2 linked regions of the Bradyrhizobium sp. AZCC 1610 genome follow. The protein of the gene in region 1 interacts with the protein of each later gene in a pairwise test. Links are inferred from orthologs where the notes say so. Each region holds a gene or a part of one and is shown on either strand. Other genes may lie near its edges. The genes, in order: V1279_RS15960 and V1279_RS35380.

The links.
Region 2: the proteins of V1279_RS15960 (region 1) and V1279_RS35380 interact in binary tests that used the Escherichia coli proteins (3 or more experiments, as listed by UniProt). The link is inferred for Bradyrhizobium sp. AZCC 1610 from one-to-one orthologs.

The regions. Positions count from the first base shown.
Region 1 is NZ_JAZHRR010000001.1:3,223,461-3,238,746, forward strand. Bases 4,696-7,695 are described here. They hold V1279_RS15960 (two-component system sensor histidine kinase NtrB), read left to right. Parts: upstream 4,696-5,607; coding sequence 5,608-6,783; downstream 6,784-7,695. Other genes in these bases: dusB (tRNA dihydrouridine synthase DusB), read left to right, coding at 4,696-5,611; ntrC (nitrogen regulation protein NR(I)), read left to right, coding at 6,793-7,695. Outside these bases: V1279_RS15940 (thiamine pyrophosphate-binding protein), read left to right, coding at 855-2,528; V1279_RS15945 (CinA family protein), read right to left, coding at 2,537-3,139; V1279_RS15950 (bifunctional 2-C-methyl-D-erythritol 4-phosphate cytidylyltransferase/2-C-methyl-D-erythritol 2,4-cyclodiphosphate synthase), read right to left, coding at 3,141-4,322; more of dusB, read left to right, coding at 4,610-4,695; more of ntrC, read left to right, coding at 7,696-8,235; nitrogen assimilation response regulator NtrX, read left to right, coding at 10,770-12,140; RNA chaperone Hfq, read left to right, coding at 12,444-12,692; GTPase HflX, read left to right, coding at 12,800-14,083; mazG (nucleoside triphosphate pyrophosphohydrolase), read right to left, coding at 14,094-14,909; 7-cyano-7-deazaguanine synthase QueC, read left to right, coding at 15,051-15,286.
Region 2 is NZ_JAZHRR010000001.1:7,214,732-7,229,875, forward strand. The notes cover bases 8,086-10,943. They hold V1279_RS35380 (P-II family nitrogen regulator), read left to right. Parts: upstream 8,086-9,274; coding sequence 9,275-9,613; downstream 9,614-10,943. Other genes in these bases: V1279_RS35375 (ammonium transporter), read left to right, coding at 8,086-8,967; V1279_RS35385 (ammonium transporter), read left to right, coding at 9,652-10,943. In the rest of the region: V1279_RS35320 (hypothetical protein), read left to right, coding at 1-21; trxA (thioredoxin), read left to right, coding at 847-1,770; V1279_RS35335 (LON peptidase substrate-binding domain-containing protein), read left to right, coding at 1,811-2,485; V1279_RS35340 (hypothetical protein), read right to left, coding at 2,490-2,840; V1279_RS35345 (TetR/AcrR family transcriptional regulator), read left to right, coding at 2,918-3,454; V1279_RS35350 (Trm112 family protein), read left to right, coding at 3,505-3,702; V1279_RS35355 (ubiquinone biosynthesis hydroxylase), read right to left, coding at 3,813-5,030; tesB (acyl-CoA thioesterase II), read left to right, coding at 5,234-6,094; V1279_RS35365 (DUF4339 domain-containing protein), read right to left, coding at 6,099-6,986; V1279_RS35370 (P-II family nitrogen regulator), read left to right, coding at 7,232-7,570; more of V1279_RS35375, read left to right, coding at 7,660-8,085; more of V1279_RS35385, read left to right, coding at 10,944-11,094; V1279_RS35390 (GFA family protein), read left to right, coding at 11,279-11,686; V1279_RS35395 (aminotransferase class I/II-fold pyridoxal phosphate-dependent enzyme), read left to right, coding at 11,860-13,083; V1279_RS35400 (DNA translocase FtsK), read left to right, coding at 13,097-15,144. UniProt on the Escherichia coli protein: Involved in the regulation of nitrogen metabolism. Regulates the activity of its targets by protein-protein interaction in response to the nitrogen status of the cell.

The sequences.
Region 1 (15,286 bases):
GCGATAGCTGCCGTATCATCATGATTTGCGTCAATGAAGCCGAGGATGTCGAGGCGTTGTTGACCTCTGGCGATGGATTGCTGACCGGTCCGGCGCCGGGGTTCATCATCGTGGACCACACCACCGGCAGCCCGCAAATGGTCGCGAAGCTGGACCGCATGGTGCGTGCGGCCGGCGGGCGCTACGCCGAGGCGCCGATGACGCGGACTCCGAAACACGCCGATATCGGCAAGGTCAACGTGCTGTTCGGCGGCGAGCGCGACCTTCTCGACGACCTCAGGCCCTATTTCGAGCTCTATGCCGAAAACATCTTCCACATCGGCCCGCTGGGGCACGCCATCCGCCTCAAGCTCATTCACAACTACATCGCCTTCGCCAATGTGGCGGCGTGGTGCGAGGGGTTTGCGCTTGCTGCAAAGGACGGGCTCGATCTTTCCCAGGTGATCGGCATCATCTCGGCCGCCGGCGCCAAGAGCGGCATGCTCGATCTCTATGGCCAGGCCACGCTTGATGGCGACTTCACTCCGTTGATGTCGCTGGCGAACGCCCGCAAGGACGTCCGCTACTATGCGCGCTGGCTGGAGGAGGCGGGCTTGCCAGGGTTCATGGCGGAGGCCGTGCACCAGACCTACCGGCAGGCGGCGCTGCTGGGGCACGACGGCGAGTCCTGCACCGCCGTCATCAAGGCCTATGAAGCCGTCACCGGCGTAGATGCGCGGATAGCACCGAAAGACCAACTACAAGGAAAATGACCGGCGGGCATATCTGACCTTGCAGGAAAACCGGTTGCTGGTGCCGACGCCATTCATTAAGCCGGGTCCAAATCCGTGATCCCGTAACCGAAGGATGAGGCGATGGACGTAAATCTTCGAACTGGTGGACATATCCTGATCGAGCAACTGGCCTTGCACGGCGCCGACACCGTGTTCGGCGTGCCCGGCGAAAGCTTTCTCGCGGCGCTCGACGGCATGTATCAGAGCCAGCGCGTGCGTTTCATCAACGCCCGGCATGAAGGCGGTGCCGCCATGATGGCGGACGCCTACGGCAAGCTGACGGGCCGCCCGGGGATCGCGTTCGCCACGCGAGGCCCCGGCGCCACCAATGCGTCCGCCGGCGTTCATGTCGCGTTCCAGGACTCGACGCCCATGATCCTTTTGCTGGGCCAGGTCGGGCGCGACATGATGGAGCGCGAAGCGTTTCAGGAAATCGACTATCGCCAGATGTTCGGGCCGATGTCGAAATGGGTCGCCCAAATCGACGACGCGCGGCGGATTCCGGAGTTCATCTCGCGTGCCTTCTTCACCGCGACCTCGGGCCGACCCGGCCCGATCGTGCTGGCGCTGCCCGAGGATATGCTCACTGACACCGCCGAAGTGCCGGATGCGCCGCCCTACACGCCGCTTCCTATCGCGCCTGATGACGGCGCCCTGGGGCAGTTCCATGCGCTGCTTTCGGAGGCAAAGAAGCCGTTCCTGATCGTCGGCGGCGGCGGATGGAGCGATCAGGCACGCCGCGATCTCGAGGCGTTTGCGTCAGCGCATGAAGTGCCCGTCGGCGTCTCGTTCCGCTGCCAGGACTATTTCGATAATCTGCATCCCTGCTATGGCGGCCATGTCGGCATCGGTCTCGACGCAAAAATCGCCGAGCGGATCCGTAACAGCGATCTGGTGATCGCGCTTGGCGCGAGACTGGGGGAGGCCACGACATCCGGCTACACGATGTTCGATGTTCCGAAGCCAAGGCAGCCGCTGGTTCACGTCTATCCCGATCCCGAAGAGATCGGCCGCGTCTATTCGCCGACGCTCGGCGTGGTCGCGAGCAGCGCGGCCTTTGCGGCCGCGATCAAGCGGCTGGAGCCGAAGCATCGATCGCGCGCCGACTATGTCAAGGCGGCGCATGCCGACTATCTCGCATTTGCCGAGCCGACGCGCTCGCCGGGCGATGTGCAGCTCTCGCAGATCGTGCGTGGCTTGAGCGATCGCTTGCCCCATGACACGATCATCTGCAACGGCGCCGGCAATTATGCGGTCTGGGTGCATCGGTTCTGGCGCTATCGGCAATATCGCACCGAACTGGCGCCGACCTCGGGTTCGATGGGCTATGGCCTGCCCGCGGCCGTCGCCGCCAAGCTGCAGCATCCCGAACGCACCGTGATCGCGTTCGCCGGCGACGGCTGCTTCCAGATGACCGGACTGGAGTTCATGACGGCGGTCGAAAACCGGCTACCGCTGATTGTGATCGTCTGCAACAACGGTATGTACGGCACCATCCGGATGCATCAGGAGCGGACCTATCCTGGCCGTGTCTCCGGCACCGATCTGGCTAACCCGGACTTTGCCGCTTTGGCCCGTGCCTGTGGCGGCTTCGGCGCCCTTGTCGAGCGGACCGAAGACTTCGCGCGCGCTTTCGATGAAGCGGTAGCAAGCGGACTTCCGGCCATCATCGAGCTTTCGGTCAGCCCGGAAGCATTGACGCCGGTAAGCTCCCTCAGCGAAACCCGCGCCAGGGCGTTGGCTGCGCAGGGCTGATACTGGCTTTAGGTTCGTGCCGGCCGGCGTCGCTTGACGGCGCTGCGCCGTGGCGTGCGCGCCACCCGTGGACGCAGCCGGCTCATGGTCTGGCGTCGCGGCTTGACCGGTGGCTGCGGTCCCCGCGCCAGTTCCATCAACATGCGCAGCGCTTCCACCACGGAGCGCTGGCGCACGGTGGTGCGGCCAATGGCTCCAAAACGGAATTCGCGGTGGAGTATTTTTCCGTCGCGCGAGGCGACCGCGAAATGAACCAGGCCGACCGGCTTGCCCGGCGTGGCACCGCCGGGGCCAGCAATGCCGGTAATGGATACTGCGAGATCGACACCGGCTTTTTCCAGGGCGCCGATTGCCATCGCGGTCGCAGTTTCCTTGCTGACCGCACCAAAGGTCGTAAGCGTCGAAGCCTTGACGCCGAGCATGGCGCGCTTGGCATCGTTGGAATAGGTGACGAAGCCGCGGTCGATCACGTCTGACGAGCCGGGGATGTCAGTGAGCGCGCCGGCAACCAGACCGCCCGTACAGGACTCCGCCGTGGCGATCGTCAGCTTGCGCATCCGGCATAGATCGAGCAGCGAGCGGGAGAGGGCGCGGGCGTCGCTGCCGCTCATGCTATTCGCCCCAGGGGAGACGGATGGTGGCGCTCGCGGTGGCGGCGATGCCTTCCTCGCGGCCAGTAAAGCCGAGTCGTTCGCTGGTGGTCGCCTTGACCGCAACGCGAGAGATGTTCAGCCCCGCAATCTCGGCGATGCGGGCGCGCATGGTATCGCGCAGCGGCCCGATCTTCGGGCGTTCGCAGATCATCGTGACTTCGAGATTGGCGATCCGGCCGCCGCGCGCGGTGACGCGCTCGACGGCATATTTGAGGAACTTGTCGGACGCGGCGCCCTTCCATTGCGGGTCGCTCGGCGGAAAGTGCGAACCGATATCGCCGTCCGCCAGCGCGCCGAGAATGGCGTCGACCAGGGCATGCAGGCCGACGTCGCCGTCGGAATGGGCGAGAAAACCTTTGGTGTGCGGCACTCGTACGCCGCAGAGCATCAGATGATCGCCGTCGCCGAAGGCGTGCACGTCGTAGCCGGTGCCAGTCCTGATGTCGCCGAGCTGGGCAGCGAGGCGAGCTTCCTCGCGGATGAAATCCTCTGGCGTCGTCAGTTTCATGTTCGCAGGATCGCCTTCAAAGGTCGCTACCGTCAATCCCGCCCATTCGGCGAGCGCCGCATCGTCGGTGAAATCGCTGCGGCCGTCGCGCGCGGCGCGGCGATGGGCATCGAGAATCACATCGAAGCGAAACGCCTGCGGCGTTTGCGCGATTCGTAGCCGTGCGCGTTCGGGCGTCGCCTCGACGTTGCCGGTATCGCCAATCTGCTTGATCGTGTCTGTGACCGGGATCGCAGGGACTGCCGCGCCGGTGCGGCCGGCGGCGTCGATCGCGCGCGAAATCACCGCAGGCGTTACGAAGGGCCGTGCGGCGTCGTGGATCAGGACGATGTCAGGCTTCTCGGCGGCCAGCGCTTCGAGGCCGGCATGCACCGAAGCCTGACGCGTCGCGCCGCCTTTGGTGGGCGGCTGGTGACGTAGTCCCGCGACAGCCTCGTTGAAGATCGCGGCGTCATCGGGATTCACCACCGGCTGCACGGCGAACACGTCCGGATGCCGACAGAACGCCTCCATGGCGCGGAAGATCACGGTCTGCCCGCCGATCTCGCGATATTGCTTGGGTCCGCCGGCGCCGGCGCGAAGCCCGCGTCCGGCTGCGACGAGGATGGCTGCGGTACGCTCAGGTCTGGGCATCGGGACTCAAATACGGAACGAATCAGGGATGAGGAGGGGCGTCGGGCGCACTGGCGCACAGCCCTTACCATGCCGAATACGGAAAAACAGAGCGATTCCCACTAGCTGTGGGAAAAGCGGTTTTTGTTGCAGTGCACTTGCACAAATGATAGATCTGTCTAAAGTGTAGGCAAGAAGCTTGACTGCCCAAGATTTGTGCTCACAATATGCGTCGACGGTTGCAATGAAGCCGCCGCCCCAACCATGAGAATGCCGTGACCGGCCCGGAAAGTTCACGCTCTAAGCCGTTGAAAATAGGCGAAATTGTTGTCGCCAACCGGGTTCTCCTGGCGCCGATGTCCGGCGTCACTGATGCTCCCTTTCGACGTCTTGCCGCCACGCTCGGCGCCGGGCTGGTCGTCTCAGAGATGACCGCCAGCGATGAACTCGTGCACGGCAGGCCGATGTCGCTTCTGCGCTGCGAGACAGCCGGTGTCGGACCGCACGTCGTTCAGCTCGCGGGCTGCGAGGCGCATTGGATGGCGGAGGGCGCAAGGGTTGCGGAAGCGGCCGGCGCCGACATCATCGATATCAACATGGGTTGTCCGGCGCGTCATGTCACCGGCGGTCAATCCGGCTCGGCGCTGATGCGCGATCTCGATCATGCACTCAAGCTGATCGAAGCCACGATTGCGGCGGTGAAAGTGCCGGTGACGCTGAAGATGCGACTCGGCTGGGACGATCGCTCGCTCAACGCGCCCGAACTGGCGCGCCGCGCAGAGCAGGCCGGCGTGCAGATGATTACCGTGCACGGACGGACGCGCTGCCAGTTTTACAAGGGCGAGGCTGATTGGACCGCGGTGTGCGCGGTCAAGAATGCGATTTCGGTACCGCTCGTCGTCAACGGCGATATCACCACGTTCGAGAAGGCGGTGCAGGCGCTCGAAACCTCCGGCGCCGATGCTGTCATGATCGGGCGCGGCGCGCAGGGCCAGCCATGGTTGCCGGGGCAGATCGGACGCCGGCTCGAAACCGGAAAGGCCGAGACCGCGCCTGACCTCGCCGACCAGCTCAGCCACATCCGCGCGCTCTACGATGAAATCTGCCGCCATTACGGCCTGCGTATCGGACTGAAGCACGCGCGAAAACATCTCGGCTGGGCGCTGGAGATCGCAGCCCAGTGCAGCCGCGCGCCGGCCGCGAAGCTCAAGCGCTGGAGGCAAGACATTCTGACGTCGGAGGATCCGCACCGGGTGCATCGATCGCTCCAGGACGCGTTCGACGATTTTGCATGGAGTGCTGCTGCATGACGTCAGCCGCAGAACATCGCCGACCGGTGCCCACCGACAGCGAGGCCATCCTCAACGCGCTGCCCAATCCGGTGCTTTTGGTGGCGCCCGACGGCCGCATCGTCGACGCCAATATAGCCGCCGAATCCTTCTTCGAAATCTCGACGCAATTCCTGCGCCGGCAGTCGCTGAAGGAGCTGGTGCCGTTCGGCAGTCCGCTGCTGGCGCTGATCGACCAGGTGCGCTCGAGCGGCTCGCCGGTCAACGAATACAAGGTCGACCTCGGTACGCCCCGCATCGGCGGTGATCGCCAGGTCGATCTTCACGTCGCCCCGCTCACCGAACGGCCCGGCCACATCGTCGTGATGCTGCAGGAGCGCACCATCGCCGACAAGATGGACCGGCAACTGACGCATCGGAGCGCGGCGCGTTCGGTGATCGCGCTGGCCGCGATGCTGGCGCACGAGATCAAGAACCCGCTGTCCGGCATCCGCGGCGCTGCGCAACTGCTCGAGCAGCAGGCCTCATCTGAAGACCGCATGCTGACGCGGTTGATCTGCGACGAGGCCGACCGCATTGTCACCCTGGTCGACCGCATGGAAGTGTTCGGCGACGACCGGCCGGTGGCGCGTGGAGCCGTCAACATCCACTCCGTGCTCGATCACGTCAAACGGCTGGCGCAGTCGGGCTTTGCTCGCAACATCCGCTTCATCGAGGACTACGATCCGTCATTGCCGCCGGTGCTGGCCAACCAGGACCAATTGATTCAGGTGTTCCTCAATCTGGTAAAGAACGCCGCCGAAGCGGTCGCCGATCTTGGCAGCGATGCGGAAATCCAGCTCACCACCGCGTTTCGTCCCGGCGTCCGCCTGTCGGTGCCGGGCAAGAAATCGCGGGTGTCGTTGCCGCTCGAATTCTGCGTCAAGGACAACGGCTCCGGCGTGCCGGAAGACCTGCTGCCGAACCTGTTCGATCCCTTCGTGACAACCAAGCAAACCGGCAGCGGGCTCGGGCTGGCGCTGGTTGCCAAGATCGTCGGCGATCACGGCGGCATCATCGAATGCGAATCCCAGCCGCGCAAGACCACCTTTCGCGTGCTGCTGCCGATGTTTAGTCCCACCAAACAGTTCGACCAAAGCAACCGCGACGGCGTTCCGGGTACGCTGCCGCCTGCCTCTCAGGACGCAAGATGAGGAACCATGATGCCCGCAGGTAGCATACTCGTTGCCGATGACGACACCGCCATCCGCACGGTTCTGAACCAGGCGCTTTCGCGCGCTGGGTATGAAGTTCGCCTGACCGGAAACGCCGCGACGCTATGGCGCTGGGTCAGCCAGGGCGAGGGAGATCTCGTCATCACCGACGTGGTGATGCCTGACGAGAACGCGTTCGACCTCTTGCCCCGCATCAAGAAGATGCGGCCGAACCTTCCCGTCATCGTCATGAGCGCGCAGAACACCTTCATGACGGCGATCCGGGCTTCGGAACGCGGCGCCTACGAGTATCTGCCGAAGCCGTTCGACCTGAAGGAGCTCATCACTATCGTCGGCCGCGCACTGGCCGAGCCGAAGGAGCGGGTGGCGCATGCCGCCGATGAGGGCGAGTTCGATTCGATCCCCCTGGTCGGCCGCTCGCCGGCGATGCAGGAAATCTACCGGGTGCTGGCGCGGCTGATGCAGACCGACCTCACAGTCATGATCTCCGGCGAATCCGGCACCGGCAAGGAACTGGTCGCCCGCGCCCTGCACGATTACGGCAAGCGGCGTAACGGCCCGTTCGTGGCCGTCAACATGGCGGCGATCCCACGCGATCTCATTGAATCCGAATTGTTCGGCCATGAACGCGGCGCGTTCACCGGGGCAAATACCCGCGCTTCCGGCCGGTTCGAGCAGGCCGAAGGCGGGACGCTGTTTCTCGACGAAATCGGCGACATGCCGATGGAAGCGCAGACGCGGCTGCTGCGGGTGCTGCAGCAGGGCGAATACACCACCGTCGGCGGGCGCACCCCGATCAAGACCGACGTTCGGATCGTGGCGGCGAGCAACAAGGATTTGCGCATCCTGATCCAGCAGGGCCTATTCCGGGAAGACCTGTTCTTCCGCCTGAACGTGGTGCCGCTGCGCCTGCCGCCGCTCCGCGAGCGGATCGAGGATCTGCCCGATCTCATCAGGCATTTCTTCTCGCTCGCCGAAAAGGACGGCTTGCCGCCGAAGAAGCTCGACACGCTGGCGGTCGAACGGCTCAAACAGCACCGCTGGCCCGGCAACGTGCGCGAGCTCGAAAACCTGGCGCGCCGGTTGGCCGCGCTTTACCCGCAGGACGTGATCACGGGGTCGGTGATCGATGGCGAGCTGGCACCGCCGGCGGTCACCTCAGGCGGCAACGCCCCGATCGGCGTGGAGAATCTCGGGGGCGCGGTCGAGGCCTACCTGTCCTCGCATTTCTCCGGCTTCCCGAACGGCGTGCCGCCGCCGGGCCTCTACCACCGCATCCTCAAGGAGATCGAGGTGCCGCTGCTCACCGCGGCGCTGGCGGCCACGCGAGGCAACCAGATCCGCGCAGCCGACCTGCTCGGCCTCAACCGCAACACATTGCGAAAAAAGATCAGGGACCTCGACATTCAGGTTTACCGGAGCGGCGGCTAGGGATTGCACTCGCTTCCCTTCGCAATAAAGACGGGTGGCGCGGCTGGGGATCGATCGCTTTAGCGGTCCGATGGCCGCGGAATTGTCGCAATTTGGCAACATTGTGATATGAAAGCATCAGTCCGCGACAGGCGGGCACAAGCCCTTTCAGCTCACCGATTGCCGGAATGACCACCGCAGAGACCTCGGCACCATCGTTGGATCCATCGCAAGCTGAATCCGGAGGAGGGATCCTGCGGAGGTCGGTGGTGCCGTTTGCGGTCGCGATCGCGCTGCTGTCGGCGTTTCTGACCTTCGTGGTCCTGAGCGGTCTGACGCCGATCGAGCCGACCCGCAACGTGGTCTATTCGTTCCTGCTGACCAATGCGGCGACGATCCTGCTACTGGTCGGCATCATCATCCGCGAAGTCTGGCAGGTGATTCAGGCGCGGCGGCGCGGCAGGGCTGCGGCACGGCTGCATGTCCAGATCGTCAGCCTGTTCTCCGTCATCGCGGTGTTGCCGGCGGTGGTGGTTGCCATTGTCGCCAATATCACCCTTGATCGTGGCCTCGACAGGCTGTTTTCCGGGCCGACGCGAGCGGCGATCGAGAACTCGCTGAACATTGCCCATGCCTATGTCAATGAGCACGCCTATTTGATCAATGGCGACATTCTGGGGATGGCCAACGATCTTTCCAATGCGCGGCCACTTTTCGACCAGGACCGACAGTCATTTTTCCAGCTGCTGACGAACAACGCGGCCTCTCGCAATTTGCCGGGCGCGATGCTGATCGACAAGGATCGCAACGTTCTGGTGACGGCGCAAAACCGGCATCCAGCAGCAATTCGCGACGCCGCCGCAGGAGTTCCTCAGCAATATCGGTGAAAGCAAACCGGAGATCGCGGTATTCCCGGAAGAAAACTACGTCGCAGCGATAATTCGCCTCCACGGCTTCACTGACACTTTTCTTTACGTTGCCCGTCTGCTCGACCCGCGGGTGGTCAGCCAGCTTAAGCAGACCCAGGCCAGCGTTGCCGAATACGCCCAGATCGAATCCCGCCGGCTCGGCATTCAAGTCGCCTTCGCACTGATGTTCGCGGTGATCGCGCTCACGATTCTGATGGCGTCGGTGCTGATCGGGTTGAATTTCGCCAATTGGCTGGTAGCGCCGATCCGCAACCTGATGAGCGCGGCCAATATCGTTTCGACCGGCGATCTGCATGTCCAGGTGCCGGTACACAAATCCGAAGGCGATCTCGCGCAGCTCGGCGAGACCTTCAACAAGATGACGGCTGAATTGCGCACCCAGCGCGACGAACTGGTCAACGCCTCGGACCTGATCGACAGCCGCCGGCGATTCATCGAGGCGGTGCTGTCGTCGGCCAGCGCCGGCATCATCGGCGTCGACGCCTCCGGCAGCGTCGGCATCCTGAACCGCTCGGCCGAGAAACTCATCGGCCATGCCGAGTCCGAGACGCTGGACCATCCGCTGTCGGACGTGCTGCCTGAGCTCGACGACATGATGAAGACCGCGCGCGAGGGCACGCAACGCCTGGTGCAGGGCCAGATCACGATTACGCGCGACGGCCATGAACGCAATCTGTCGGTCCGCGTCAGCGCCGAGCAGACCAGCCAGTCGCGCGACAGCTACATCATCACGCTCGACGACATTACGGAGCTCGTCTCCGCGCAGCGGACATCGGCATGGGGCGACGTCGCGCGCCGCATCGCCCACGAAATCAAGAATCCGCTGACGCCGATCCAGCTTTCGGCCGAGCGCATTCGCCGTAAATTCGGCAAGGTCATCATCGAAGACAAGGGCATCTTCGAACAGTGTACCGACACCATCGTGCGGCAGGTCGACGACATCAGGCGAATGGTCGATGAATTCTCCCGCTTCGCGCGGATGCCAAAACCGGTCATGGAAGGCGAGGACGTCGCCGATACCGTGCGGCAGGCGGTATTCCTGATGAAGGTCGGCCATCCCGACCTCGATATCGAGGCCGATATCAAGCAGGATCCGATGCGCGCGCAGTTCGACCGCCGGCTGATTTCGCAGGCGCTGACCAACATCATCAAGAACGCGACCGAGGCGATCGAGCAGGTGCCGCCGGAAGAACTCGGCAAGGGACGCATCGACGTCATTGCCGCGCAGGAAAACGACGACATCGTGATCGACGTCATCGACAATGGTATCGGCCTGCCGAAGGTGAGCCGTGCGCGGTTGCTGGAGCCCTATGTGACGACGCGCCAGAAGGGCACCGGGCTCGGGCTCGCCATCGTCGGCCGCGTGCTGGAAGACCATGGCGGCCGCATCGAACTCAAGGATGCCGCCGATTTCCGGCCCGGGCAGCGCGGCGCCTGGATGCGGCTGCGGTTCGCCGTGTCAGGCCATGCGCCGAAGGCGGAAGCGAAGCGGCCGGATTCGGGCGCAAATCCACAGGTTGACGAAACAAAAGCGCCGTCAGGCGAAACCAATGAGGCGGCATCCGCGACCAATGATGAAGCAAAAACCGAAGCCGCAACAGGCAACTGACAAGACAGGTGTAACCCATGGCCAGTGACATTCTGATTGTCGACGACGAAGCCGATATTCGTGACCTCGTTGCGGGCATCCTGGACGACGAAGGCTTCAAGACCCGTACCGCGCGCGACAGCGATTCGGCGCTGGCCGAGATCGCCAACCGCCGTCCGCATCTGGTGTTTCTCGATATCTGGCTGCAGGGCTCCAAGCTCGACGGCCTGCAATTGCTCGAGCAGATCAAGAAGGATCACGCCGACGTTCCCGTGGTGATGATCTCCGGCCATGGCAACATCGAGACCGCGGTGGCTGCGATCAAGCGCGGCGCTTATGACTTCATCGAAAAGCCGTTCAAGTCCGACCGGCTGATCCTGGTGGCGACGCGGGCGCTGGAAACCTCACGCCTCAAGCGCGAGGTGAAGGAACTCAAGCAACTCGCTCCCACCGCGAGCGTTCTCACCGGCCGCTCCGCCTGCATGAATCAGTTGCGCCAGACCATCGACCGGGCGGCCAAGGCCAACAGCCGCATCCTGATCGTCGGCCCCTCCGGTTCGGGCAAGGAACTGGCCGCGCGCACGCTGCACAATGCATCGAGCCGTGCAGAAGGACCGTTCATCGTCATCAACGCCGCCGCGATCACTCCGGAGCGGATGGAAGTCGAATTGTTCGGTATCGAGCAGTCGAACGGCGAGCAGGCGCGCAAGCCGGGCGCGCTGGAGGAGGCCCACGGCGGCACGCTGTTCATCGACGAAATCGCCGACATGCCGCGCGAGACCCAGAACAAGATCCTGCGCGTGCTGGTCGATCAGACCTTTCAGCGCGCGGGCGGCACCGGCAAGATCCATGTCGATGTTCGCATCGTCTCCTCGACTGCGCGCAACCTGGAGGAAGAAATATCGGAAGGGCGATTCCGCGAGGATCTCTACCACCGGCTGTCGGTGGTGCCGATCCGCGTCCCCCCACTGTCGGAACGCCGCGAGGACATCCCCGAACTGATCGACTATTTCATGGACCAGATATCGGCGGCGACGGGCTTGCCGAAGCGGCAGATCGGCCAGGACGCAATGGCGGTATTGCAGTCGCATGTCTGGCCCGGCAACGTCCGCCAGCTCCGCAACAATGTCGAGCGCGTCATGATTCTGGCCGGCGGCGGTCCTGAAGCGATCATCACCGCCGACATGCTGCCGCAGGATGTGGGTTCGATGGTGCCGGCGATGCCGACCAGCAACAATGGCGAGCACATCATGGGACTGCCGCTGCGCGAGGCACGGGAAGTGTTCGAGCGTGACTACCTGATCGCGCAGATCAGCCGGTTCTCGGGCAACATTTCGCGCACCGCCGAATTCGTCGGTATGGAGCGTTCAGCGCTACACCGCAAGCTCAAGGCGCTTGGGGTTGGCTGAGACTTGAGTGAATCGCTTGTTCCGTACGTTCCGGAATCTGCGGCTCATCTCGCTCGCTTTGAGCCGATCCATGCACTTGCTTTGGAATATTTATCTCTTTCCGCACTTTTACGGAGAATGGCCACTGGGTTCCTGCTAGGCGGGGCCCGAACCGGCTTGCCTTAAAACCGCGCGTACCCTCTAATCGTGCTGCCGAGCCGACCGGAGGGGGATCTCAGGGGACGCCGGCGAGTCGGGGCAGGCTCCGTGAGAGAGCAACAACCGGCTTAACAAAAAGAAGCACGAGACGGCGGGACAAAAACAATGGCGGCAGACCGCGCACAAAATCTACAAGACACCTTCCTTAATCACGTTCGTAAAACGAAAACGCCACTAACGATTTTTCTGGTCAACGGAGTGAAACTGCAGGGGATTGTTACCTGGTTTGACAACTTCTGCTTGCTGCTTCGGCGCGACGGTCATTCGCAGCTTGTTTACAAGCATGCGATCTCGACCATCATGCCGGGGGCTCCGATTCAGTTGTTCGAAGGCGGCGAGGATGCACCGGCGTGAGAGTGAACTGATTGGAACCCCTTGAACGTAAAGGGAGTGCCGATCGTCCGCGGTCGGCGGGGGGTAAGCAAAGCGGGCGGGTGATCGTCATCGGCCCTTACTTGCGAATGCGCCGCGGCGATGCCGATGCGCAGGCGAGCGATGTCGAGCGCGACTCCGAGGCCCGGCTCGAGGAAGCGACGGGTCTGGCGCGCGCCATCGACCTCACGATCGCCGATGCGCTGATTGCGCCTATCAGCCAGATCAGGCCTGCGACCTATCTCGGCAAGGGCAAGGTCGAGGAGATCACCGGCCTGATCGCGGGCCACGATATCGAACTTGTGGTGATGGATTGCGCGCTGTCACCGATCCAGCAGCGCAATCTCGAGAAGGCGTGGAACACCAAGGTGCTCGACCGCACTGGCCTGATCCTAGAAATCTTCGGTCGCCGCGCCAAGACCAAGGAAGGCGCGCTGCAGGTCGAACTGGCGCATCTCAATTATCAGCGCAGCCGGCTGGTGCGCTCCTGGACCCATCTGGAGCGCCAGCGCGGCGGATTCGGATTCATGGGCGGCCCCGGCGAGACCCAGATCGAAGCCGACCGACGCCTGATCGGCGACCGCATCGCGCGGCTGGAAAATGAACTGAAGAAGGTGCAGGCGACGCGGCGGCTGCATCGCGCCGGCCGGCAGCGTGTGCCGTACCGCGTGGTGGCGCTGGTCGGCTATACCAACGCCGGCAAGTCGACGCTGTTCAACCGGCTCACGCGTGCCGACGTGCAGGCGGCCGACATGCTGTTTGCGACACTGGATCCTACGCTGCGCGCGCTGAGCCTGCCGCATGGCGGCAAGGCGATGCTGTCGGACACTGTCGGATTCATTTCGAACCTGCCGACGCAACTCGTCGCGGCGTTTCGCGCCACGCTGGAAGAGGTGCTGGAGGCCGATATCATTCTCCACGTCCGCGATATCTCGCATGAAGACGCGGAGGCGCAGGAGCGCGACGTCGACACCGTGCTGCGCCAGCTCGGAATTGATCTGGACGCCGGCGCGCGCATCCTCGAAGTCTGGAACAAGATCGATCGCTTCGATCCCGAGGAACGCGAAAACCTGCGCAATATCGCCGCGCGCCGTCCGGCGGAGCACCCCTGTTTCCTGGTCTCCGCCGTATCGGGCGAGGGCGTCAATGAGCTATTGACCGCGATCGAGGATCGGCTGGCGGCGACGCGCACGACGCTCGATCTGTCGATCGATGCTTCCGATGGCGCCGGCATCAGCTGGCTGCATCGCAATGCCGAAGTGCTCAACAAGGAGCTCCACGACGGCCGCTTCGACATGACCGTGCGCGTCGACGAGACCAAGCGCGACATCGTGGTCTCCAGGTTCGACGCCGTGCCGCATCACGTCCGATAGCGGGTGGGATTTATTCCTCGCCCTTGGCCGCATTCCACAGCGCGTCCATCTCCTCCAGCGAGGCCTGCTCCAGCGAACGGCCCTTGGCTGCCAGCGCACGTTCAATATAGGCGAAGCGCCGCTCGAATTTGGCGTTGGTGCCGCGCAGCGCGGATTCCGGGTCGGCGCCGACATGTCGCGCCAGGTTGACCAGCGCGAACAGGAGATCGCCGGTCTCAGCGGCGAGTTCCTCAGTATCGCCACGATCCAACGCCGCCTCGATCTCGTCGGCTTCCTCGCGGATCTTGTGCAGTACCGCGCGAGGATCGTTCCAGTCGAAGCCGACGGTGGACGCCTTGCGCTGCAATTCCATCGCCCGCGTCAGCGCCGGCTGGCCGGCCTTGACGTTCGACAGCAGCGATTTGTGCGAAATCTCTTCCGGCGGCCGCCGCGCGGCGCGTTCGGCTTTCTCCTCTGCCTTGATGCGATCCCAATTCTCCGCGACGTGGCCTGATGTAACGACACCGTTCTCGTCGCCAAACACATGCGGATGCCGCCGGATCATCTTGCGTGTCACCCCCTCGACCACGTCGCCGAAGGCAAACGCGTTCTGCTCCTCGGCCAAGCGGGCGTGGTAGACCACTTGCAGCAGCAGATCGCCAAGCTCGTCGCGGAGATCGTCGAGGTCACCACGGGTAATTGCATCGGCGACCTCATAGGCTTCCTCGATGGTGTAGGGCGCAATCGTCGCAAAATTCTGATCGAGATCCCACGGACAGCCTGTCACCGGCGTGCGCAGGGCGGCCATGACCTCGATCAGGCGTGAAATATCGCGGGAAGGTTTCATGTGATTTCCGAAGGCTTGCTTTCAAGGCTTGGCGCTTCCTGCCTTATGCCGCATTGCGTGCAGCGATCCCAGCGGAACAAGCCGCTTTGCCGCGCATTTGAGCCGATTGGCCTGTGGATCGGGGAGTGATAAGGGCAGGCCATGAATGAACAACTCAGTTCCGAAACCGCATTGGTGCTGTTCTCCGGCGGGCAGGATTCCACCACCTGCCTGGCCTGGGCGCTGCAGCGCTTTGCCCGCGTCGAAATGCTCGGCTTCAGCTACGGCCAGCGCCACGCCATCGAACTTGCCTGCCGCGACCGGCTGCTGTCGGGCCTGAAATCGCTGCGCCCGGATTGGGCGGCAAAACTCGGCGAGAGCCATACGCTGGAAATTCC
Region 2 (15,144 bases), 4.0 Mb from region 1 along the record:
GGCGTTCAAGCCGAAAAGTGACGGCGAGCTCTACGTCTATTTGAACAAGCCGGTGAGCGGATTCTGGGCCGGCCTCTTCAGTGACGTGAACACGGGAGCGGCAAGGGTTCGGGTCGTCCGTATTCGGAACAGGTGATGTTCAGTAAGGGCCGGGCCGGCACCGCGCCTTGTCGTCGTGAAGGCCATCGTCTGTTATGCGAGCGTTGGCCCACAAACGACAAGGCCGCCAAAAGGCGGCCTGTCGATGATCCGGTAATTTGCCATGGAAGAAATCTGGAGCGGGCGAAGGGGCTCGAACCCTCGACCCCGACCTTGGCAAGGTCGTGCTCTACCACTGAGCTACACCCGCATCCGAGATGGCGGCAAACGTTCGCCGTCAACGGCAGACCTATGCCAAATGCGGACCGTGAATGCAACAGTCCGCGTGCGATCCGATGTCACGCGGATAATCCGATTTCATTAACAAATGGGAGCGAATCGGTCCGAAACAACGCCTAAACGGGCTTTGTCGGCCCCTTGAGCCCACGCCGGGAACCCAAGGCCAGGCCGTCAGCGCGACGCGGGGCGATTCGCCCATTTTCGAACCAGCCTTCCAACGTCCCCTGTCATTTCATCCCACACGCCGCAGTCGCAATCGAAAGTCCCTTGCAAAGTCCCTTGGCTTGCCTCGACGGGCCATCGACGTCCCGAGGGTTCCGGCCGATCCGGTCTTCGGTGATCCGAAAGACGCCTGCCGATTGAATTTTGTGACCAAGCCGCCATCTAGCGGAGGAGGAACTTCGCTCCTAGCCGTGCTAGAACGGCCGAATTCCGAGACATCTTCTCAAGACATCAGGCGAGGATACCGTGACGATAGTTGAGCAGGGCGGCGGCCCGGCGCCGCAGGCAGCACCCGATCTGATCAAGGAGACGACCACCCAGACCTTCGTGAAGGATGTCATCGAGGAATCGAAGCGTCAGCCGGTGCTGATCGATTTCTGGGCGCCCTGGTGCGGACCCTGCCGCCAGCTCACGCCCGTTCTCGAAAAGGCGGTCCGCGCGGCCAAGGGCAAGGTCAAGCTGGTCAAGATGAATATCGACGAGCATCCGGCCATCCCCGGCCAGATGGGCATTCAGTCGATCCCGGCCGTGATCGCGTTCGTGGGCGGCCAGCCCGCCGACGGTTTCATGGGCGCGGTGCCGGAGAGCCAAATCAACGCCTTCATCGACAAACTCACCAAGGGCATGACGGCGCCGGGCGAGCCGAATATCGCAGAGATCCTGCAAGAGGCCGAGGCCGTGCTGGCGGAAGGCGATCCCGCCGCGGCAGCCCGGATCTATGCCGAGATACTGGGTTTCGATGCCACCAATATCGCGGCGCTCGCGGGGCTGGCGAAATGCTATGTGACGACGGGTGCCGTCGAGCAGGCCAAGCAGACGTTGGCGATGGTGCCGGAATCGAAGCGCAACGACGCGGCGGTCAAGGCAGTGCAGGCCTCGATCGACCTTGCCGAGCAGGCCCAGGCGGTCGGTCCTGTGACCGAACTGGAACAGAAGGTCGCCGCAGACCCGCTCGACCATCAGGCGCGATTCGACCTGGCGACCGCGCTCAACGCGCTCGGCAAGCGCTCGGAGGCGACCAACCAGTTGCTGGAGATCGTCAAGCGCGATCGCAAGTGGAACGATGACGGCGCGCGCAAGCAGCTGGTGCAGTTCTTCGAGGCGTGGGGCGGCGCCGACGAAGCCACCGTCGAGGGACGAAAGCGGCTGTCGACGGTTCTCTTCTCGTAAGGCGTATTCCACCGAACCAACGAACTGACCGGGACTGCAGATGCCGATCAATGCCGAATACCGCGGACCCGGCGAGCTACCCGAAATCATTCCGGTGTTTCCGTTGCCGGGCGCGCTGCTGCTGCCGCGCGGCCAGATGCCGCTCAATATTTTCGAGCCGCGCTATCTGGCGATGGTGGATGACGCGCTACGCGACGGCCATAGGCTGATCGGGATGATCCAGCCGGATAGTTCCCGCAGCAGGGACGAGGTAAGGCCGGAGCTGTTCCGGGTCGGCTGCGTCGGCCGCATAACGCAGCTCGCCGAATCCGGCGACGGCCGCTACATCCTGGAACTGACCGGCGTCGCGCGCTTCAAGGTGGTCGAAGAAATCTCGGCACTGACCGCATATCGGCAATGCAAGGTGGATTTCTTTCCCTATGCCGACGATTTCGTGGCGCGCAAAGGCGAAGAAGCCGTCGACCGCGCGGCCTTGCTCGATGTGCTGACGGATTTTCTCGAAGCCAACAATCTGAAAGTGGATTGGGAAGGTATCGAGAGCGCGCCGAACGAGGCACTGGTCAACGCGCTCGCCATGATGTCGCCCTATGGTCCGGCGGAGAAGCAGGCGATGCTGGAGGCGCCCGACCTGAAAACCCGCGCCGAAATTCTGATCGCGGTGACCGAAATGGACCTCGCCAAGAAGCGCACCAGCGGTGACACCGGGCTGCAGTAGCGCTTCAGTACCCCGCCACCGCGAGCACGACGACGGCGCCGAGCGCTTTCCAGCCGAAGCCGCGGCCGCGCGACCACCAGGCATTGGCGGCGGCAGCAAAGGCGTAGACCGCGACGATCGTCACGACGATCCAGTGCCGCGCGCTCTCCGATCCAAACGAGGGCGCGGCAATCAGCAGCACGCCGCCGCCGATCCAGGCCACCGTACCCGCCTGCCATACAAGGCGGATCAGGGTCCGCAGGCTCTCCGGCTGGATGGTCGCCCTAGCGAACACCTTGGTTTCCCCCAGCACGCCGTGAATCAGGGCCACCGCTATTCCAGCGACGCCAGCGCATTGCAAAATGAGATCGCGCATCCGATGTCTCCATACACTACTGTATGGTTGTGCGCCACGTTCTGGCGCTTGTCAATACAGTAGTGTATGGTGGGAACATGAACAATCAGCTGTCGGCAAAGGACTGGCTCGACCAGGGCCTGAAAGCATTGGCGGGCCGCGGCTTCACCGCGCTGAAGGCGGAACCATTGGCCAAGGCGATGGGCGTGTCGCGCGGCAGCTTCTACTGGCACTTTGCCGATATCGGCGCGTTTCATGCCGCGATCCTCGCGCGCTGGCACGAAGTTGCGGCCGAGCAGATCATCGCCAATGTCGAGGCGGCCTCGAACAACGAGAACCCGCTCGCGCTGCTGCTGCGCCGCGTGTTCGGCGAACGCTTGACGCTGGAACGGGCAGTCCGCACCTGGGCAAGCGTCGATCCCGCTGCCCGCGCCGCCGTGCAGGCGATCGACCGGCGCCGGCTGAGCTATGTAGAGGGCCTTCTGGCGCAGTCCGGATTATCGGCGGAGATTGCCCGCGCCCGGGCGCAAATTCTATATTGGGCTTTTCTCGGCTTTGCTCTGTCGGACCAGCCCTTGCCGAAAGCACGGCAACAGACCGTGCTCGACGAACTGGTCCGGATGGCCGCGTCATGACAGGCTGCAATCCGATATGCTAAGCACCAGCGCCTAGCCGGAGACTGCAAATGAATGCCACGCCCGAACGCCTCGACGGCACCGTCGATCCGAAATTGCTGGAGATCCTGGTCTGTCCGGTGACCAAGGGCCCGCTCGAATTCGATTCGACCCGGCAGGAACTGATCTCGCGCTCCGCCAAGCTCGCCTATCCGATCCGCGACGGCATCCCGATCATGCTGCCGGAAGAGGCGCGGAAGATTGAGTGAGGGAAATCGCGTAGCCCGGATGGAGCGAAGCACAATCCGGGTTGGTCCGATCGACTTGCGAGACCGTTCCCGGATTTCGCTCCGCTCCATCCGGGCTACGATAAGAGAAACTACAATGCCTCGCCCTTCAACAGCCGCGGCACTTCGCCGGACAGTCCCGCAGCCTGGCGGATGAACAGGTTCTTCAGCGGCGGCGCGCGATCGACGAGGCCAAGCCCGATATCGCGCACGGTACGCAGCAGCGTCGATTCGTTCGAGAACAGGAAGTTCAGCGAATTGGTGGCGAGCCCCATCGCCATGGTGTCGAAGCGCCGCCAGCGCTGGTAGCGGTCGAGCACATCGGCCTGCCCGGGATCGATGCCGAGCCGGGCCGCGTCGACCACGACTTCGGCAAGCGCCGCAACGTCTTTCAGGCCCATGTTGAGCCCCTGCCCGGCGATCGGATGGATCACATGCGCGGCGTCGCCGACCAGCGCCAGCCGCTCGGCGATGAATGAGCGCGCGACGAAATAGCCGAGCGGAAACGCGCGCGGCTTGTCGAGCGCCTTGATCTCGCCGAGCTGCAGCCCGAAGCGCTTCTCCAGCTCGTCGTGGAATTCGGCTTCGCCAAGCGCGGTGATGCGTGCGGCCTCGGTGCGATTCTCGGTCCACACCAGCGACGAGCGCTTTCCGGTCAGCGGCAAGATCGCGAATGGACCCGCCGGGAGAAAATGCTCTTCGGCACGGCCGTGATGATCCCGCTCATGACCCACGGTAACGACGATGCCGGATTGATCGTAGTCCCAGCCATGGGTGGCAATGCCGGCGCGCTCGCGCAGTTTTGAGCGCGCGCCGTCCGCGGCAATCAGCAGGCTTGCTTCGATGACATTGCCGTCGGCGAGCGTCACGGTGACGCCGTCGGAACGTGAATCGTAGGTCGAAACCGCCGTGGCCCAGAGATCGACGCCTTCAGCCTCGGCGCGGGCGACCAGCGCATCGATCAGCCGGCGATTTTCGACCATGTGGGCGAAGGGTTCGCCGGGTTCGACATTTCCCGCAAAGGTCAGGAACACCGGACGGGTGGCATCTTCCAGCCTGGAATCGGTGACGACCATGTCGAGGATCGGCTGGGAGTCCGATACCTGGCCCCAGACGCCGAGCGCCTCGAACAACCGCCGGCACGCGGCCACAATGGCGGTCGCCCGCGGATCGCGGCTCGGCCGCACTGCCAGGGCCGGATCGGCCACGATGACGGGAATATCCGCGCCAAGGCCCTGACGGAGCGCCAGCGCCAGCGCCAGCCCGGCAAAGGCGCCGCCGCAGATGACAATGCTTCGCTGTGCCGCCATGCGATCCTTACCCGGTTACGCCGTCACATTAGACCAGACTTGCTACCTGATATTAGCTGGGCGAAACAGGGTTTCGAAACAAGGGCACGTAAGCGGACCGTCATTCCGGGGCGCGCGTCAGTGCGAACCCGGAATCCAGAGGTTTTGGCACGAGATTCCGGATTCGCCCTCTTCGAGGCGCGCCACGAAATGAAAGCACCGCCATGTCCAAGGGCCTGATTGACCTGATTTCCATTCTCGATCTCGAACAGCTCGAGGTGAACCTGTTCCGGGGCAACAGCCCGAAGACGAGCTGGCAGCGGGTGTTCGGCGGCCAGGTGATTGGGCAGGCGATGGTCGCGGCCTGCCGCACCGTCGAGGGCCGCCTGCCGCATTCAATCCATTGCTATTTCATCCTGCCCGGCGATCCGCAGATCCCGATCATCTACCAGGTCGAACGCCTGCGCGACGGCAAGAGCTATTCGACCCGTCGCGTCACCGCGATCCAGCATGGCAACGCGATCTTCTCGATCATGGTGTCGTTCCATGCGGAAGAGGAAGGCGCGTTCAACCATCAGGACAAGATGCCGGATGTCCCGCCGCCGGAAAAGCTCACGGCGGAAGAGGTGTCGAAGCAGCCGATGTTCAAGGAGATGCCGGAGTTCATCCGCCGCTATTACGAATCCGACCGGCCGATCGAGCTGCGCCCGGTCGAGCTCGGCCGATATTTCGGCCAGAAGATCGATGATGGACGCATCCATGTCTGGATTCGCACCGCGGCCAAGCTGCCCGACGATCCGGCGCTGCATTTGTGCGCGCTGGCCTATGCGTCGGATTTCTCGCTGCTCGATGCGGTGATGGCGCGCTATGGCCGCACGCTGTTCGACAAGCGCATGATGCCGGCCAGCCTCGATCACGCGATGTGGTTTCACCGGCCGTTTCGCGCCGACGAATGGCTGCTCTACGCGCAGGACTCGCCGAGCGCGCAAGACGGCCGCGGATTGACCCGCGGCCTGATCTTCAAGCCCGACGGCACGCTGGTGGCGTCGGTGGCCCAGGAAGGCTCGGTGCGCCAGCGCAAGTGATGTTTTACGCGTTTACCTGCGTGCCTCTTTCGGCCAAAACAGTCTGCGACGCCAGCCAGCGCCACATCCAGCGATACATCCATGGAATTGGGATGATGAAGCTGCTGGCGATTGCAGTCACGATCGCACGCCACAGAAACTCCAGGCCGGTGCCGATGAAGACGACTTCGCGCCGCGTGCCCTGGATATTCCGGGAAAACCAGCGCATCCAGGCTACGTAAACCCACGCCCAGCCAATTATGGTGATAATGGAGACAACCGCCAGAATGGTCCATCCGAGATAGACCCAAAACGAGCCGGAGAAGCTGAGCCCGAGCGGCTGTTCGTTGGACGCAAGGTTCGCGACGAACCATCTCAGGAAAAGCCAGTAGAGAACGATCTGAGCGAGACTCATCAGGTTGCTGAGCAAGTCAATGCCGGTCAGGCCCGCGCCGACAATGAGCACGAGGGCCCCGAAATACCACGGAACGATCGTCATCGCCTCGCCTGCGAAGCTAAGGTTCGGCCGTCCCGGCACTTGCACACACGGTACAATCCACTTGAGGTACCACACCAGGGCCCACGGGGCCGGGATGATGAGGATGAGCCCGATCACAAGCACGAGGCTGCGCCACGTAAACTCCAAGATTCCGAAATCGATCGACAGCGGGCCCCCGCTATAGCTTCCGGCCATTTGTGGCGGGCCACCGGGCTGTGCGAAAGCGGGCGGGGCTGATCCGCCGGGAACCAAGCCGGGAATGTCTCCGGCCCGCTGCCAGCCCGACATCCCCTCGGTCCAGACCAACGTGTCCGCCCCAACCATGCCCCGGGTAACGAGGTCGCGGAGCTGCGCCTCGGGATAGGGGCCCTGTTGCTGGCCGCTGGATGCATAAAACCACGATCGGTTCGACATTTTTGTCCCTTGAGCCGTGGAGAGGGGGAAGCCAGCCGGACGGCTGGCGGTGAAACCGCATTTTGGCGGACGATCCTACCGCCTGTACAGTGATCGATGTCACCAGCCCGAAATGTTTTCCCTTCTACCTGCAACTTTTTTGTGCCATTTGCCCGGAAAGATGCCAGATTTGCGTGGGCAGCGAGCCGCCGGGCGGTCAGCATGCCGAGTGCTCAAAAGATATCCAGGGAAATGAAGGCCTGACCATGAAACTCGTCGTCGCGATCATCAAACCCTTCAAGCTTGACGAGGTGCGCCAGGCGCTGACGGCCATCGGCGTCCACGGCATGACGGTGACCGAGGTCAAGGGATACGGCCGCCAAAAGGGCCACACCGAAATCTATCGCGGCGCCGAATACGTCGTGAACTTCCTGCCCAAGCTCCGAATCGAAATCGCGGTCGCCTCGGACGTCGCCGACAAGGCGGTCGAAGTCATTACCGCGAACGCGCGCACCGGACAGATCGGTGACGGCAAGATCTTCGTCACGCCGATCGACCATGCACTGAGAATCCGCACCGGCGAGACCGATAGCGACGCGCTCTGAGACATCACTGAATTGAAGGCGCGGCGGCAACGACGCTGACGGGCAAGCCAAGAAACGACAACGAAACGACAACACGCCGGGGGAATTCCATGGGGGCACCATCGTATCGTGCAGCGGGGAATGCTGCGCTCATCACTCTTGCGGCGAGCTCGCTCGCGACGCCGGCCGTGGCCGCCGAAACGTCCACCATCAATGCCGCCGACACCGCGTGGATGATCGTCGCCACCGCGCTGGTATTGATGATGACGATACCGGGTCTGGCGCTGTTCTATTCCGGGATGGTGCGCAAGAAGAACGTGCTGGCGACAATGGCGCAGAGCCTCGCTGCCGTTGCGATCATCTCGATCCTCTGGGTGGCGTTCGGCTATTCGCTGGCCTTCGTCGGCGATGGTCCATGGATCGGCACGCTCGATCGCTGGTTCCTGATCGGAATGACGATGGAGAGCGTCAACCCGGCGGCGAAGACGATACCGGAAGCGCTTTTCATGCTGTACCAGATGACGTTTGCGATCATCACGGTGGCGCTGGTGGCGGGTGCGGTGGCGGACCGGATGCGGTTCTCGGCCTATCTGCTTTTTTCCGTCGGCTGGTTCACGTTCGTCTATGTGCCGCTCGCGCACTGGGTGTGGGGCGGCGGATTCCTCGGCACCATGGGCGTGCTGGATTTTGCCGGCGGCCTCGTCGTGCATCTTTCCGCCGGCATCGGCGGTCTGGTTGCCGCGATGGTGATCGGCCGGCGCCAAGGCTATGGTAGCGAGAACCTCGCGCCATTCGATCTGTCGCTTGCCGTGATCGGCACCGGATTGTTGTGGGTCGGCTGGTTCGGCTTCAATGGCGGATCGGCGCTGGCCGCGAACTCGCGCGCGGTCATGGCGATCACCGCGACGCATCTGGCGGCTTGCGCCGGCGCGCTGACCTGGGCCGCGATCGAATGGGCGACACGGCGCAAACCATCGGTGCTCGGCATGATCTCAGGCGCCATCGCCGGTCTTGGCACCATCACGCCGGCCTCCGGATTCGTTGCGCCGTGGCACGGCGTCATCATCGGCGTCGTCGCGGGAACCCTCTGCTTCTGGGCCTGCACCTGGCTCAAGCAGCGCTTCAAATATGACGACTCGCTCGACGTGTTCGGCGTCCACGGGGTTGGCGGACTGACCGGCACATTGCTCGCCGGCGTTTTTGCGGTGAACGCGATCGGCGGCACCGCAGGCCTGATCGAGGGCAATGCGCAGCAGGTCCTGATCCAGCTCTATGGGATCGCCGCCACGCTGGTGTGGTCCGGCGGCATGACCTTTGTGCTGCTCAAGCTGGTGGGCATGTTCGCGCCGCTACGGGTGTCGATGCAGCAGGAGCTGGAAGGCCTCGATATCTCGCAGCACGGCGAAGCGCTGCAATAGGCCACCCACCCCGTTACCACTTCCTTGCACTGCCTCTGAGCAGGGATTGCGTCGCTGAACAGCGCCTGCCCACGATTTGGGCAAGCCTGACTACGCTTTGGGCGCGACGGAATGGCGCAGGAACGTGCAATTCCCGCAAAGGGCGAAAAGGGCCGGATTCATAGTCTGTTAGGGAACGGCTTCGATCTGGCACGGCATTTGATTCTAAGGGTCCTGGCTGTGCCCGCGTAGTGAACATCTCCGCGTGGTGAATCTCAGTCGAGAACGCCCGGTCGGTCTGAACCGGGCCCAAGCGGGGACAATACCCATGAAAATTGTTATGGCGATCATCAAGCCATTCAAGCTCGAAGAAGTCCGGGATGCCCTGACCGCCATCGGCGTTCATGGTCTCACGGTGACGGAAGTCAAAGGCTATGGCCGCCAGAAGGGCCACACGGAAATCTATCGCGGCGCCGAATACGCCGTGAGCTTCCTGCCCAAGATCAAGATCGAGGTCGCTGTCGCCTCGGATCAGGTCGACAAGACCATCGACGCCATCACCTCCGCTGCCAAGACCGGCCAGATCGGCGACGGCAAGATCTTCGTCATCAACCTCGACCATGCGGTGCGCATCCGCACGGGTGAGGCGGATGCCGCGGCCCTCTGATTTCGCGCTCAAACCTTACCACTTAGGAGTAAAACCAAATGACGTTTAAACGTCCCTATAGCGCGGGATTGGCAGCCCTCGCAGTCGGCCTGTTCGCCGCGACCGCTGCCTACGCCGAGCCAACCGTCAACAAGGGCGACAACGCCTGGATGCTGACGTCGACAGTGCTGGTGCTGTTGATGACCATCCCGGGCCTGGCGCTGTTCTATGGCGGTCTCGTCCGTTCCAAGAACATGCTCTCGGTGCTGATGCAGGTCTTCTACACCGTCTGCATCGTCGTCCTTCTCTGGACGCTCTATGGCTACAGCCTCGCGTTCACCGGCGGTTCCGACTTCATCGGCGGCTTCTCCAAGGCCTTCCTGATGGGCGTGACGACGGATTCGAAAGCCGCGACCTTCAGCGTCGACGCCAACATCACCGAGCTCATCTACATCTGCTTCCAGATGACCTTCGCGGCGATCACCCCCGCCCTCATCGTCGGCGCCTTCGCCGAACGCATGAAGTTCGCGGCGGTCGCGCTGTTCGTCCCGCTCTGGGTCACGCTGATCTATCTCCCGATCGCGCATATGGTTTGGTATTGGCCAGGACCGGACTTGATCACGGATGCAGCCAAGGCGCTTGCCGCGGCGGCTGATGGTGCGGCGAAGACCGCGGCGCAGGCCAAGCTCGACGAGATCAATGCCGACGCCGGCTGGATCTTCAAGAAGGGCGCGATCGACTTCGCCGGCGGCACCGTGGTGCACATCAACGCCGGTATCGCCGGTCTGGTCGGTGCGCTGCTGATCGGCAAGCGCGTCGGTTACGGCAAGGAGCTGATGGCTCCGCACTCGCTGACCATGACCATGATCGGCGCTTCGCTGCTCTGGGTCGGCTGGTTCGGCTTCAACGCCGGATCGAACCTCGAGGCCTCCGGCGGCGCCGCGCTCGCCATGACCAACTCCTTCGTTGCAACCGCAGCCGCGGCGCTGGCCTGGATGTTCGCGGAATGGATCGTCAAGGGTCATCCTTCCGTGCTCGGCGCGTTGTCGGGTGCGGTGGCAGGCCTCGTGGCGGTCACGCCTGCGGCCGGCTATTCCGGTCCGATGGGCGCGATCGTGCTCGGTCTCGTGGTCGGCGTCGTCTGCCTGTTCTTCTGCACCGTGGTGAAGAACTCGCTCGGCTATGACGACTCGCTCGACGTGTTCGGCGTGCACTGCGTCGGCGGCATCGTCGGCGCACTCGGCACCGGCATCCTGGTGAATCCGGCGCTTGGCGGCACCGGCGTCATGGACTACGCCGCCGGCAAGATCGCCGACTACGACTTCGTTGCGCAGATGACCTCGCAGTTCTGGGGCGTCTGCACCACGCTGGTGTGGTCGGGCATCGGTTCGGCGATCCTGTTCAAGGTCGTCGACGTCATCGTCGGCCTGCGCGTCAACGTCGAAACCGAGCGTGAAGGCCTCGACGTCACCGAGCACACGGAGCGCGCTTACAACATGTAGGTTCTCCCGGGGCGCGATCCCCAAGGGGTCGCACCCACAACTCCGGTTCGGGCACATACCCGGCAATGCCCTGACCGTTGAGGGGCTCCAGCGCAAGTTGGAGCCCCTTTCTTTTTGGCGAAAAGGGTTTGCCAAACCGGGCGCGATCCGTCGAAATGCCGGCAACAGCACAGGGAGAAGCGCCATGAAACTCGAAGGCGGATGTTATTGCGGCAAGGTGCGCTATGTCGCTGAGGGCGAGCCGATGATGAAGGCGCAGTGCCACTGCCGGGAGTGCCAGTACATCTCGGGCGGCTCGACCAACATGTTCCTGCTGATGCCGGTCGCCGGCTTCAAGTATACCGGGCAAGCTCCCAAGCAATTCACCCGCGCCGACCTGGAACGCGCGGTGACGCGGGAATTCTGCGCCGAATGCGGCACGCACGTTGTAACGCGCCCGCCGGGACTGCCCGCCGTGGTCGTCAAGGTTGGCACGCTCGATGATCCCAGCCTGTTCGGCGAACCGCAGATTGCGATCTACACCATCGACAAGCAGCCCTACCACCACGTGCCCGAGGGCATGCCGGCTTTCGAGCGGCTTCCGCAGCGGTAGCGCAGTTCCGAACCCTCGCCATCCGAGCGGTCGAAACCCACAAATCGATCAAAATCGCCGCCGGCGCCGATGGTTAATCGCGTCTTAACCTCGCCGTATCTATGGTGGTTTGATGTGTTTCCGGTCGGAGGTTTGGTCCCTCGACCGCTATTGAAAGTGCTGGCGTTTCAGACATGGCGATGACTGCTTCTTCCGGCGTGGCGCAGGGCGCCGGCAGCGTACCTGCCGGTCAGGCCGAGCGTTCGCCTTTTCTACGCACGACCGAGTTGCTGGCTCCTTACCAGCCCGCCAAGCCATTGATTACGCTGTCATTGGGCGAGCCGCAGCACCCTGTGCCGGATTTTGTCGGGCCGGTTCTGGCGAAGCACATTGCTGATTTCGGCCGCTATCCCCTCGCCAGGGGCATCGAGCCGTTCCGGCGCGCGGCAGCGAACTGGCTGTCGACCCGGTTCCAACTGCCGCGGCCGATCGATCCCGAGAGCGAAATCCTGGTGCTGAGCGGCAGCCGCGAGGGGCTGTTTTTCGCGGCGATCACCGCCGCCCGTTATGTTGGCCCGCGCAAGGGCAGGCCCGCGATCCTGATGCCCAACCCGTTTTATCCGGCCTATGGCGCGGGCGCCCGCGCCGCCGGTTGCGAACTGGTCTACCTGCCGACCACGCTCGCCAACGGATTTTTGCCGGATCTCGATGCACTCGACGATGCGACGCTGGCCCGGACCGTTGCGATTTTCATCGCCTCGCCCGCCAATCCGCAAGGCGCCGTCGCCTCGCACGACTACTTCACGCGGCTGAAAAAACTCGCCGACCGCCATGGCTTCATGATCCTGAGCGACGAGTGCTATTCGGAAATCTACACCAGGCAAGCGCCGGGCAGCGCGCTCGAATGTGCCGGGCCTGACTTCGCCAATGTCGTTGCGTTCCAGTCGCTGTCGAAGCGCTCGAACCTGCCCGGCATGCGCGTCGGCTTTGCCGCCGGCGATCGCAAGTTTCTCGCGGCCTTTCACGAATTGCGCAACGTCGCGGCCCCCCAGGTGCCGGTGCCGCTGCAGCACGTCGCGGTCGCCGCCTATAGCGACGAGGCGCATGTCGAAGAAAACCGCAGGCTTTACCGCATCAAGTTCGATCTCGCCGACCAGATTCTCGGCAGCCGTTACGGCTATGTGCGGCCCGCCGGCGGCTTCTGCGTCTGGCTCGACGTCTCCGAGCAAGGCGGCGACGAGGCGACGGCGGTGAAACTCTATCGGGATGCGGGCGTCCGCGTGATCCCCGGCAGCTATCTGTCGCGGCCGCAGAACGATGGCTTCAACCCCGGCGCGGGCTACATCCGCCTCGCGCTGGTCTCCGACAGTGAATCAACGGCCGAGGCACTGCACCGGCTGGTCGAAATTCTGGATTAATCGCAGGGCCCCCATGAGCATGCCAGCGATCGAACGTGTCATTCCCCTGGTCGGCCATCTGCCGGTCTCAATCCGCGACGCCCTCGCACGGCGCCTGCGCGAGCTTGCCGGCTTGAGCCTGATCGCGCTGTCCGGCGTGGCGGCGGCGGCGTTGATGACGTGGTCGGTACAGGACCCGAGCCTGAGCCACGCGACTTCGCGTCCGATCCGTAATGTTCTCGGCTACCCCGGCGCGATCGGCGCCGACCTCCTGATGCAGATCCTCGGCCTCGGCGCGATCATGCTGATCCTCCCCGTCGCGGTGTGGGGCTGGCGTATGCTGACCCATCGCACCTTCGACCGCGAAGCGCTCCGGCTTGGATGCTGGATTCTCTGCACGGTGATCGCAGCGGGTTTTGCAAGCTGCTGGCCGCATGGCGGCGCGTGGGCGCTGCCGACCGGCCTTGGCGGCGTCGTCGGCGACGCGCTGGTGCGGGCGCCGGCCGTGGTGTTCGGTCCGGCCGGCTTCACCTATCGTCTCGTGCTCGGTATCATCCTGTTCGCGGCGATGTGCGCGGCCTTCCTGTTTGCCAGCGGCTGGGGCTCGCGCCCGAGAGATGAAGAGCTGACACCGATCGAGGACGATGATACGCCCTTCGAGGAAGAAGGGGATAGCAGTTCGGTTTCGCTCGGATGGGTTTATCACGCGCTGATGAGCGCGAAGGCGCGGGTCGCCTGGCTGATGAGCGCGGCCTATCGATCGCTGGTGTCGAGTTCGCCGCCGCCTCGCACGGCCTCGTTCGAGCGGCAGGAACCGAGCCTCCGCGGCCGCGCTGCGCCGGCACTGGCCCCGCGGGAAGCGGAATTCGAGGACGAGGAAGAAGAGGAAGACGAGGACGAGGAAGTCCCGGCCGCTCGCGCTCCGCGCAAGAAGGCCGCGCCGCGTGCGGCGGCGCGCAAATCCGAGAGATTCGAACTGCCTTCGGTCTCGGTGCTCACGGCGCCCAAGGCGTCGGACCGGCAGCCGCTCAACAAGGCCGAACTGGAGGCCAATTCACGCGCGCTGGAAGGCGTGCTCGGCGATTTCGGCGTCCGCGGCGAGATCGTCAAGGCCAATCCCGGCCCGGTCGTGACGCTCTACGAACTCGAACCCGCACCGGGCATCAAGTCTTCGCGCGTGATCGGCCTTGCCGACGATATCGCCCGCTCGATGAGCGCGCTCTCAGCGCGCGTCGCCGTGGTCGCCGGCCGCAACGCCATCGGTATCGAACTGCCGAATGCGCATCGCGAAAAAGTTTACTTGCGCGAATTGCTGACCACGAAGGACGAGTCGCACGCGAAGCTGCCGCTCTGCCTTGGCAAGAACATCGGCGGCGAATCCATCATCATCGACCTCGCGCGCACGCCGCATATGCTGATCGCCGGTACCACCGGCTCCGGCAAATCGGTCGCGATCAACACCATGATCCTGAGCCTGGTCTACCGCTTGCGGCCGGATCAGTGCCGCCTGATCATGGTCGATCCGAAAATGCTCGAACTCTCCGTCTACGACGGCATCCCTCATCTGCTGACGCCGGTCGTGACCGATCCGAAAAAAGCGGTGGTCGCGCTGAAATGGGCCGTCCGCGAGATGGAAGAGCGCTACAAGAAAATGGCCAAGCTCGGCGTGCGCAACATCGACGGCTACAACCAGCGCCTCGTCGAAGCCAAGGGCAAGGGCGAAGATCTGACGCGCACGGTGCATACCGGCTTCGACAAGGAAACCGGCAAGGCGATCTACGAGGAAGAGAAGCTCGACCTCGAACCGCTGCCCTATATCGTCATCATCGTCGACGAAATGGCCGACCTGATGATGGTGGCCGGCAAGGATATCGAAGGCGCGGTGCAGCGCCTCGCCCAGATGGCGCGCGCCGCCGGTCTGCACGTCATCCTCGCAACCCAGCGGCCCTCGGTCGACGTCATCACCGGCACCATCAAGGCGAACTTCCCGACCCGCATCTCGTTTCAGGTCACCTCGAAAATCGACAGCCGCACCATCCTCGGCGAAATGGGCGCCGAGCAACTGCTCGGGCAGGGCGACAT